2 linked regions of the Synechococcus elongatus PCC 6301 genome follow. Each later gene encodes a partner of the first gene's protein in a complex. Links are inferred from orthologs where the notes say so. Each region holds a gene or a part of one and is shown in the gene's direction. Other genes may lie near its edges.

Region 1 (6,189 bases):
CCCAGCGTAATGTCCGAAAATCCGCCACCATCACTGGATGGGGGCAGTATTCAGAGGGGCTGAGTTCAGAGGCGATCGCTTCAATCCGCACGTGATAGGTGTGACCATGCATTCGCCCACAAGGACCGTCATAGTCCCGAATGCAGTGGGCGCTACTGAAGTGAAATTCAGTACTCAGAGTCCAACGCGGCATAAATTAAACCGTTTCCGCAGGCAGAGGAGCAGGATCCACCAGAGTCAGGTCGCTACCCAACGCTGCTTTGATCAAGCCTTGGAAGAGCGGGTGGGGATGATTTGGACGCGAGACAAACTCTGGGTGGAATTGACAGGCAATAAAGAAGGGATGATCAGGACGCTCGACAATCTCCACCAAGCGGCTGTCGGGCGAGGTGCCACTGACACAGTAGCCACTTTCGAGGAAGAGACTGCGGTAAGCATTATTGAACTCGTAGCGATGACGATGCCGCTCGTAGATGATGTCTTCGCCATAGAGCCGCTGTGCCAAGGAACCAGACTGGATTTTGCAAGGGCAAAGACCCAAGCGCATCGTGCCGCCTAAGTCGACCACGTCCTGCTGCTCAGGCAGTAGCGCAATGACAGGATGGGGCGTTTCTGGGTCAAATTCGGCACTGTTAGCACCGTCCAAGCCTGCCACATTACGTGCCCAGTCAATCACCGCTGCTTGCATCCCTAGACACAAGCCCAAGAAAGGAATCTGGTGATCGCGGGCGAATTGAATCGCGGCGACTTTGCCATCTACCCCACGAGCCCCAAAACCACCGGGGACAACGATGCCATCCACGCCATCTAGATAGGTTGCCGGATCGCCATTTTCGAGATCTTCCGCATCGACCCAGCGCAGCTGGAGATCAGCATCAGCACTAGCTGCCGCATGGCGCAGAGACTCACTGACCGAGAGATAGGCGTCATTCAGTCGCACATACTTGCCCACGATCGCCACTTCAACGCGGCGGCTGGGGTTCTGGAGCTGATGCACCCAGCGTTGCCATTGAGTCAGATCGGGTTGCCGCTGCTCAAGTTGCAGAATGTCGAGCACTTGCTCTGCTAAGCCTTCGCGCTCCAGCATCAACGGCACTTCGTAGATCGAGCTGGCATCCTGCGACGTGATCACCGCTTCTGGTGAAACATTGCAGAACTCCGACATTTTTTCCTTCATGCCGGCCTGCAACGGGCGATCGCAACGACAGACCAAAATATCGGGCTGAATGCCAATCGATCGCAACTCTTTGACCGAGTGCTGCGTCGGCTTGGTTTTCATCTCACCAGCAGACGGAATCCAGGGCACTAAAGTGACATGAATGTAAGCGAGATCGCGACGTCCCACATCCTTACGGAATTGGCGAATCGCTTCTAAAAAGGGCAGGGATTCAATGTCGCCCACTGTGCCGCCAATTTCTGTAATCACCACATCAGGATGGGTGTCTTGGGCAACGCGGTGAATGCGATCGCGGATTTCGGCAGTGATATGCGGAATGACCTGCACCGTGCCACCGTTATAGTCACCCCGCCGTTCTTTGTTGATCACCGCCTGGTAGATCGAGCCGGTGGTGACACTGTTGAGGCGTGACATCGGTGTGTCGGTAAAGCGCTCGTAGTGTCCAAGGTCGAGGTCTGTTTCCGCCCCGTCCGCCGTCACAAACACTTCCCCATGTTGGTAGGGGCTCATCGTGCCGGGGTCGACGTTGATGTAGGGGTCGAGTTTGAGAATCGAAACCGAATAGCCCCGCGACTTGAGGAGCCGCCCCAAACTCGCGGCCACAATTCCTTTGCCGATGCTGGAAACCACGCCACCGGTCACAAAGATGAACTTAGTCATACTCTTCCAGCGTTCAGTCCCAGTCGCTGTTGGCACAGCGATCGACTCTAACATGGCGGGCGGGTCGCAGGCAGTACAATCGGGGCGAACTGTCGCCGAACCCCTATGGATCGCTCCAAACTCATGGCTATTGTGACGGGTGCAATTTCGCTATTGCTGGCGATCGCCTATCTCATCCTCGTACAGATTTTGGATAGCCGTGGCGGCATGCTGCCGGCTCCAACGGATTTGGGGCTGCTCTTGGGGTAAGCCGTTCAGTGAGTTGTGAACCTTGATAGCGACTGGAGTGGAGCGATCGCCGAGCCCTGTTCCGGACTGTTCTGCTCGGTAGCGTGAGTTACCATAGGAAGGCTGTTGAGTCGGGTTCAGACCATGTCGCTCTTGGACTGGTTTGCCAATCGCCGTAAGACCGAACCCGTCGTTCACGACTATCAAGAGCGCGAAATTGCCGATGGTCTCTGGACGAAGTGTGAGTCCTGCGACGCTCTGACTTACACCAAGGATTTGCAGGCCAATTTGATGGTCTGTTTGCAGTGTGGTCATCACCTGCGCATCTACAGCGATGAGCGCATTCGCCAGTTGATCGACCCCGGCACTTGGCAGTTTTTGGATGAAGCAGTTTCGCCCACCGATCCGCTCGGTTTCCGCGATCGCAAGTCCTATAGCGATCGCCTAAAGGAAACCCAAGCCAACACGGGTCTGAGTGATGCGGTTCGCACTGGCGTCGGCTTGCTCGAAGGTCAGCCGGTCGCGCTGGGTGTGATGGACTTTCGCTTCATGGGCGGCAGCATGGGTTCTGTCGTCGGCGAAAAACTGACTCGCTTGATCGAAAAAGGCACCGAGCAGCGATCGCCCGTGATCATCGTCTGTGCTTCCGGTGGGGCACGGATGCAAGAAGGCATGCTCAGCCTAATGCAGATGGCCAAAATTTCGGGCGCACTGGAACGGCACCGCGAAGCCGGTTTGCTCTATCTGCCGATTTTGACCCACCCGACTACCGGCGGTGTCACAGCCAGCTTTGCCATGTTGGGAGACTTGATCATCGCGGAACCCAAGGCACTCATTGGCTTTGCGGGACGGCGCGTGATTGAGCAAACCCTGCGCGAAAAGCTACCCGACGACTTCCAAACGGCGGAATATCTGCAGGCCCACGGCTTCGTCGACACGATTGTGCCACGTACGCAATTGAAGAAGACCTTGGCGCAACTCATTCGTCTGCACCAGCCGCAATCGCCTGAAATGAAGCTGCCCCTGCTCGAATCCTCTAGTCCTGCCACCGCACCCCTCTAGGATTTGGCAACTGAGTTAAGTCAGGGAGTTCAAGTTTCACCCCTCTAGGACAAGGGGCTAAAGCCCCCTGTCTCCTATTGGGCGACAAGGGCGACTGACGTGATGTCAGTAATCGCGCTGCTACTGGCTCGGCTCGAGGCTACCTTTGATCGCCCGCAACCGAGTGCTGAGGCTGGCGATTACATCCAGGGCAAAAACAGGCGAGTTGTGAATCAGGAAGAGAAAGCGTTCGCGGTCCAGAGTTGCTAGCTTGCAATCCGTTGCCGCCACTGCAGTCGAGAAACGCTGATGTTGATCCTGCGCGATCGCGCCTTCACCAAAAACATCACCGGCAGTGATTCGCTCCAGCTCTTGATCGCCCCGCTTAAGTACGACTTCGCCTTCCAGCAGGCCATACATCGTGGTGCCCTGTTCTTCAGCATTGAAGATCACCGAACCCGCAGGCACCAACAGCGGTTCACCGTGCTTCTGCCAAGCTTCCACAATTTCGGCAGGGCGAATACGAGGCATGACAGCATCTCCAATCAGCAACGATCGGGGGTGGCACTCAGCGAGCATCACTCCCTGATCGACCTATAGCAGGCTTAGATTCAGAAGCGGTTAAGACGCAGCGATCCGCAGCCAATTAAGAGGCTTGCGATCGCACTTTTAGGTACCGGAGCTGATCGGATCACCATCGGCGATCGCCTCATCACTGACTTGAATCTGCATGCGAGTCAAATGTCCATTCATCTCCTCATGGAAGATGTGGAGCTTGGCATCTAGCAGCGAGTCCAGACAGGTTTGTTCACCCTCGCAGGCCAAAACTGTTTCGGGTGCTTCAGCCACCAGCAAGTCCCCCGGTTGGCAGTTCAACGCCTGACAGAGGCGATCGAGTTCGTGGGCGGTGAGGGGTGGCATCAACCGCTGTTGAAGCCAGCCTTCGACTAGGGTCAGCGGCAGCCCCGTCACCTCAGCGAGGGACGTCGCATTGAAGCTGCGATCGCGCGCCAGCCGAGGAAGATTCCAGAGAATGGCCATGGTAGGTCCTCTTCTTGGCAGTCTGCCTCTAAGGGTGCCACGCAAAATTTGAATCGGCCGTAAAGGTCAGGGTTTTTCCGCACACTGGAGTCCTCAGTGTTCTTGACGGCTGGGCTGGGTGATAGCAAGTACCACCACTCTTCCAGCACAGTGCGAGCCAAGGGCGCGGTAGGCTGAAGGGTGCTTCTTTGCTCAAGTTTGCTGCCATGCGCCTTTCTCAGATGCTGTTTGTGACCCTCCGCGAGGATCCAGCAGAAGCGGAAATTCCCAGTCACAAATTGCTCTTGCGGGCGGGCTATATCCGCCGGATTGCCAGCGGCATCTACGCCTACTTGCCGCTGATGTGGCGGGTATTACGCAAGGTCTCGCAGATTGTGCGCGAAGAGATGGATGCGACCGGCGCACAGGAAACCTTGTTGCCGCAACTGCAACCGGCGGAACTCTGGCAAGAGTCGGGGCGTTGGGAGACCTACGCCAAGGCCGAGGGGATCATGTTCTCTCTGGACGATCGCCAACAACGGCAGTTGGGCTTGGGGCCGACCCACGAGGAAGTGATCACTGCTGTGGCGCGGGATCTGATTCGTTCCTATCGCCAGCTACCCCAGAACCTCTATCAAATTCAGACTAAATTCCGGGATGAGATTCGGCCGCGCTTTGGTCTAATGCGGGGTCGGGAATTCATCATGAAGGACGCCTACTCCTTCCATGCTGATGAGGAAAGTCTGCGCCAGACCTACGCGGCAATGGATCAGGCTTATCGCAATATCTTCCGGCGCTGTGGTCTCCAATTCCGCGCCGTTGAAGCAGATTCCGGTGCAATCGGTGGTTCTGCCTCGCAGGAATTTATGATTCTGGCGGATGCGGGCGAAGACGAAATTCTCTACACCGAAGATGGGCGCTACGCTGCCAACGTTGAGAAAGCTGTCTCACTGCCTGCGGAAGCGATCGCCTCTGCTTTCACAACTTTTGAAAAGCGAGAAACCCCCGGCACTGACACGATCGCAAGCCTCTGCGAGTTCTTGAAAGCTGATCCAACGCAGGTTGTTAAGCAAGTCCTGTATCAAGCAGTCTTTGATAACGGCAAACTGCTGCCGATTCTGATTAGCATTCGCGGCGACCAAAGCGTCAATGAGATCAAGCTGACCAATGAGCTGACTCGTCGGGCGGCGGACTACGGTGCCAAAACCGTGATTGCCTTGACGGTGCCGGATGCAGAAGCCCTGAAGAAATGGACAGCGGCGCCGCTACCGCTGGGTTATCTCGGCCCTGATCTGGCGGATTCTGCGATCGCGGTTAACGAGAGCATCATTCCCAAGTTCCTACGGCTTGTTGATCCGACGGCGGCAGAACTGCAGAACTTCGTCACAGGTGCCAACGAAGTCAACTTCCACGTAGTCGGCGCGAATTGGGAAACCAATTTCCCGAAACCAGCCGTGGTGGATCTGCGGACAGCCCTAGTCGGCGATCGCGCTCAGCATGATTCCAGCCAAGTGTTGGCATCTGCTCGCGGGATTGAAGCAGGTCACATCTTCCAGTTGGGTCTGAAATATTCCCAAGCGATGGGCGCGACCTTCACCACCGAAAATGGAACTGAGGAACCCTTGTGGATGGGCTGCTATGGCATTGGGGTGTCGCGGGTGGCTCAGGCTGCAGTGGAACAGTCCTACGACAAGGACGGCATCATCTGGCCAGTTGCGATCGCGCCTTATCAAGCGGTGGTGGTGATTCCCAACATCACGGACACGGAGCAGGTCGCAGCAGCTGAGAAAATCTATGCGGATTTGACAGCAGCAGGGATTGAAACACTACTCGACGATCGCGATGAGCGGGCAGGCGTCAAATTCAAAGACGCCGATCTGATTGGCATTCCCTACCGCATCGTCACCGGGCGATCGCTGAAGGAAGGCAAGGTCGAGGTAGTGCAGCGGGCTAGCAAGGAATCCAGTGTGATTGCTGTGGGTTCAGTGGTTGAAACAGTGCAAGACTGGATTGCAGCCGCGATCGTTTAGGCTCTGACGCGATCGCCTCCTAGCAACGTCCAA
Region 2 (3,592 bases), 620 kb from region 1 along the record:
TGGCAAGACCGGGTTATCGGTATAGCGGCCGAGTTCCTCCAGGGTGGAACCGTAGACCGGCTCGCGATCGCCCTCCACGAGGATTTCCAATGGAATTTGGCGCTCTTGCTTGGTCTTAGGATCGATGAAGCCCGTCTCAGGGCCAACGGGATCACCAATTTGCAGCACGTAAAAATCTTCAGCACGGGTGAAAGGCAGGCCGTTGTAGAAGCCCCGCTGCACTAAATCAACAAAGTTACCGGCAGTGATCGGAGCGCTGTAGCCGTCGACCACAAGGGTCAAGTCACCTTGGGTCGTTTCAACCGCGATCGTGGCCCGACCTTCGAGGCGAGGTAGATTGCGATATTCCTCGGGCACCTCAAAGGGGAAGCGCTCGACCATCAATTCTTCAATCTCACCCACCACTGCAAGGAAGTGGTTGCGAGCTGCTTGAACGTCAGGCTTATTCTTCGCAGCGGTAGCTTCTTCCAGCTTGCTGAGGTCTGTTTTCAGCTCGGCCAAGAGCTCTTCTGCTTGCGATCGCCGCTCTTCTGGCACAGCCGCCAAAATATTTTTCGGGCGCAGATTCAGCACCTTCGACACATGCTTGAGGTTGCGCTCAATCGGTGCCCAGCGCTTAGCGCGGAGGTTATCCGACAGCCCCTCGATGTCTTTTTGGATCTCGCGAATGTCTGGGCTATCGATCGGCAGGGAATAGCGCAGTAAGGCCCGTCCATCGGTGATCGCGTTGCCCGGCGGCAAACCCGCGATCGCGGCGGGGGCGACAGCCAGCATCGGCAACAGCAAAGCGAGGCTGAGAGCCAACAACCCGGGTAGCCAAGCCGCAACGCGACGTGCCAAAGACAGCATGATAGAGCCAGCGAAAGCGTCCAATTCTCTCACTATGCCACAGGGCCTTCGGCCTCCTGCGTCAGAAGCGATCGCCCTGAGCAGTAGAATGTGTTGCGTTCGTTCTCCGCTCTTTCACAGCCGCACGTCATGATCTCTAGCAACGACTTTCGGACCGGAACCACGATCGAAATCGACGGCGCGGTGTGGCGGGTGGTGGAGTTCTTGCACGTCAAACCGGGTAAGGGTTCAGCCTTTGTCCGAACCAAGCTGAAAAATGCCAAAACCGGCAACGTCGTCGAGAAAACCTTCCGCGCTGGCGAAACCGTACCCCAGGCAGTCCTAGAAAAAAGTACGCTGCAGTACACCTACAAAGACGGCGACGATTTTGTGTTCATGGACATGGAGACCTACGAAGAGGGTCGCCTGACTGCAGCCACCATTGGCGATCGCGTCAAGTACCTGAAAGAAGGCATGGAAGCCAACGTAATCACTTGGAATGGTCAAGTGATCGAGGTAGAACTGCCCAACTCGGTGGTCTTGGAAGTAATCGAAACTGATCCAGGTGTCAAAGGTGACACGGCGACCGGCGGTACCAAACCTGCCAAAGTTGAGACTGGTGCTCAGGTGATGGTGCCCTTGTTCATCTCGGTGGGTGAGCGGATCAAAATCGACACTCGCAACGATTCCTACCTCGGTCGGGAGTAAGGACCGATCGCTGTCATCCGAACTGAGAAGGGAGTATCACTGTGCAACTGAACTTCAGCCAACTGCAAGAGCTGCTGACCGTGCTGAGTGACTCAGACATCGCTGAGTTTGACCTCAAAGGTACGGATTTTGAGTTGCACGTGAAGCGCGGCTCGACCGGCGACCCGATCGTCATTGCGGCTCCCACCACGCCCGTTGCTGTCGCTCCCGTGCCCGCTCCCTTACCCGCTCCAACCCCTGCGGCAGCACCGCCTGCTGGACCTCTGGGTGGCGAGAAGTTCCTTGAGATTACGGCGCCGATGGTGGGCACCTTCTATCGCGCTCCAGCACCGGAAGAACCGCCCTTCGTCAATGTTGGCGATCGCATTCAGGTGGGACAGACCGTCTGCATCCTCGAAGCGATGAAGCTGATGAACGAGTTGGAGTCGGAGGTGACGGGGGAAGTCGTCGAGATTCTGGTCCAGAACGGCGAACCGGTGGAGTTTAATCAGCCCCTGTTCCGGTTGCGGCCTCTCTGAGTGCTGTGAGCTGCGACTCCTGGTTCTGTAAAACCACGTGCCAGGTGTCGGCCGCGATCGCCTTCACGCTACTGTCTGCCTCACAAATTAGTCCCTGATCTAGTTCTTCCGTCAGCGCTGCGGTCAGGGCGTTTTTTTGTTGCGGATTAAGCGAACTAAACGGGGCATCAAGGATCAGTAACCTGCTGGAACGATCGGGCTGCTGAGCCAAGAGCTGCACTAAGCTGAGCCGAATGGCGAGATCCAGAAGCACGGCTTCTCCGTCTGCACAGGTGTTGATGCTGCGATCGCCCTGATCGGTCTGGAGGCGAAGCTGCACGCCCGGTGCGCCGCTGGCAGGACTGACGACTTGCCAGAGCAGCTGGCCTTGCTCCCAGCCCCAGCGATCGAGCCAATGCTGGCAGCGCAGTTGGAGATGCCTCAGCCATTGGCGCATCAAGGGAACCGTGAAATCAGCGCGATCGACGAGTGTGGCGAGCTGTTGGGCGGGCTGTTGTTCCTGCTGAATCTGTTGCAACTGCTCGTCTAGACGGGCAATTTGGGCGTGGATCGCCTCAAGATTGCGGCTGGGCGGTAGTTGGGCGATTGCCTGCTCCAGGTTTGTCTGTGCCGCTTGGATTGCTTGTAGCTGGGCTTGGCAGTCTGCGATCGCTTGCTGCAACGGCTGGCGATCCTCGGCAGTGGCGATCGCAGCTTGTTGGGCCAGACTGGCGGTCAAGATTTTCTGCAGTTGCTGAACCTGCGCCTCTAAATCAGCTTGTTCTGCTTGAAGGCGAGGCATGGCCTGTTCAGCTTGCAGGAGTGCTTGGTAGCGTTCGGCAACCTCAGCTTGAGGTGGGGCGGCTTGCGGATCGGTCAGGCCACGTAGACTGGCCTCCACCTGCTGGAGCTGACGCTGTAGTTGCTGGCGGTGCTGGCCGAGGGGACTGTCTGAGAGATGGTTCAAGGCTTGTTGCAGGTCCCGCAGTTGCGTTTCGAGGCGAGGGCGCTCCTGATCCCAGCGCTGCTGCTGGGCCTGGGCCGCTTGCAAGGCGGCATAGCGCTCGGCAATTGCCTGCCACTGGTCAACGGTCTGCTGCGCCAAATTGAGGTCGCGATCGCGGTAGCCTAGCTCCTGAATCTGGCGATCGAGCTGCCGCACCCGCCGTTGCAGATCTGGTGCAAAATCGCCGGCGGCGAGGCTCCGTTCTAGCGTTTGAATCTGCTGATCGAGTTGCTGCAGCTGTTGGGTTTGTTCATCGTGGGCGACTAGCTGAGCTTGCAGTTTGCCTCGTTCTTCGAGGGCTTGGCTGTAGGGCTCCAGATCGACGGCGCGATCGCGATATTCCTGCCGCAGGACCTGAATTTCCCGCTCGGAAACGGCAAATTGTTCGCAGATCACCCAGATCAGGTTTTGAATCTCAGTCTGCTGTTGTTGGTAGCGCTGCTGCAGGTGTTGCCAATGGTCGGGATCGAGGGCCTGATCGCAGAGTGGACAAGTACCGTGGGGGGCGATCGCGCGGGCTTGGGATTCCAGTTCCGCCAGCTGTGCCTCATAG

What was found. The genes of interacting proteins can lie anywhere in the genome.
Region 2: the proteins of accD (region 1) and accB are in contact, whole or in part, in a solved structure (PDB 8UXZ), measured with the Escherichia coli proteins. The link is inferred for Synechococcus elongatus PCC 6301 from one-to-one orthologs.

What each region holds. Positions count from the first base shown.
Region 1 is NC_006576.1:2,284,862-2,291,050, reverse strand. Bases 1,288-4,168 are described here. They hold accD (acetyl-CoA carboxylase, carboxyltransferase subunit beta), read left to right. Parts: upstream 1,288-2,209; coding sequence 2,210-3,127; downstream 3,128-4,168. Other genes in these bases: SYC_RS11325 (helix-turn-helix domain-containing protein), read right to left, coding at 3,776-4,147; SYC_RS11330 (cyclic nucleotide-binding domain-containing protein), read right to left, coding at 3,248-3,637; SYC_RS14015 (hypothetical protein), read left to right, coding at 1,943-2,086; SYC_RS11340 (CTP synthase), read right to left, coding at 1,288-1,837. In the rest of the region: SYC_RS11345 (6-pyruvoyl trahydropterin synthase family protein), read right to left, coding at 1-193; more of SYC_RS11340, read right to left, coding at 197-1,287; SYC_RS11320 (proline--tRNA ligase), read left to right, coding at 4,354-6,156.
Region 2 is NC_006576.1:1,670,416-1,674,007, forward strand. The notes cover bases 600-3,315. They hold accB (acetyl-CoA carboxylase biotin carboxyl carrier protein), read left to right. Parts: upstream 600-1,577; coding sequence 1,578-2,054; downstream 2,055-3,315. Other genes in these bases: psbQ (photosystem II protein PsbQ), read right to left, coding at 600-849; efp (elongation factor P), read left to right, coding at 979-1,536; SYC_RS08230 (AAA family ATPase), read right to left, coding at 2,020-3,315. Outside these bases: more of psbQ, read right to left, coding at 1-599; more of SYC_RS08230, read right to left, coding at 3,316-3,592. UniProt on the Escherichia coli protein: This protein is a component of the acetyl coenzyme A carboxylase complex; first, biotin carboxylase catalyzes the carboxylation of the carrier protein and then the transcarboxylase transfers the carboxyl group to form malonyl-CoA.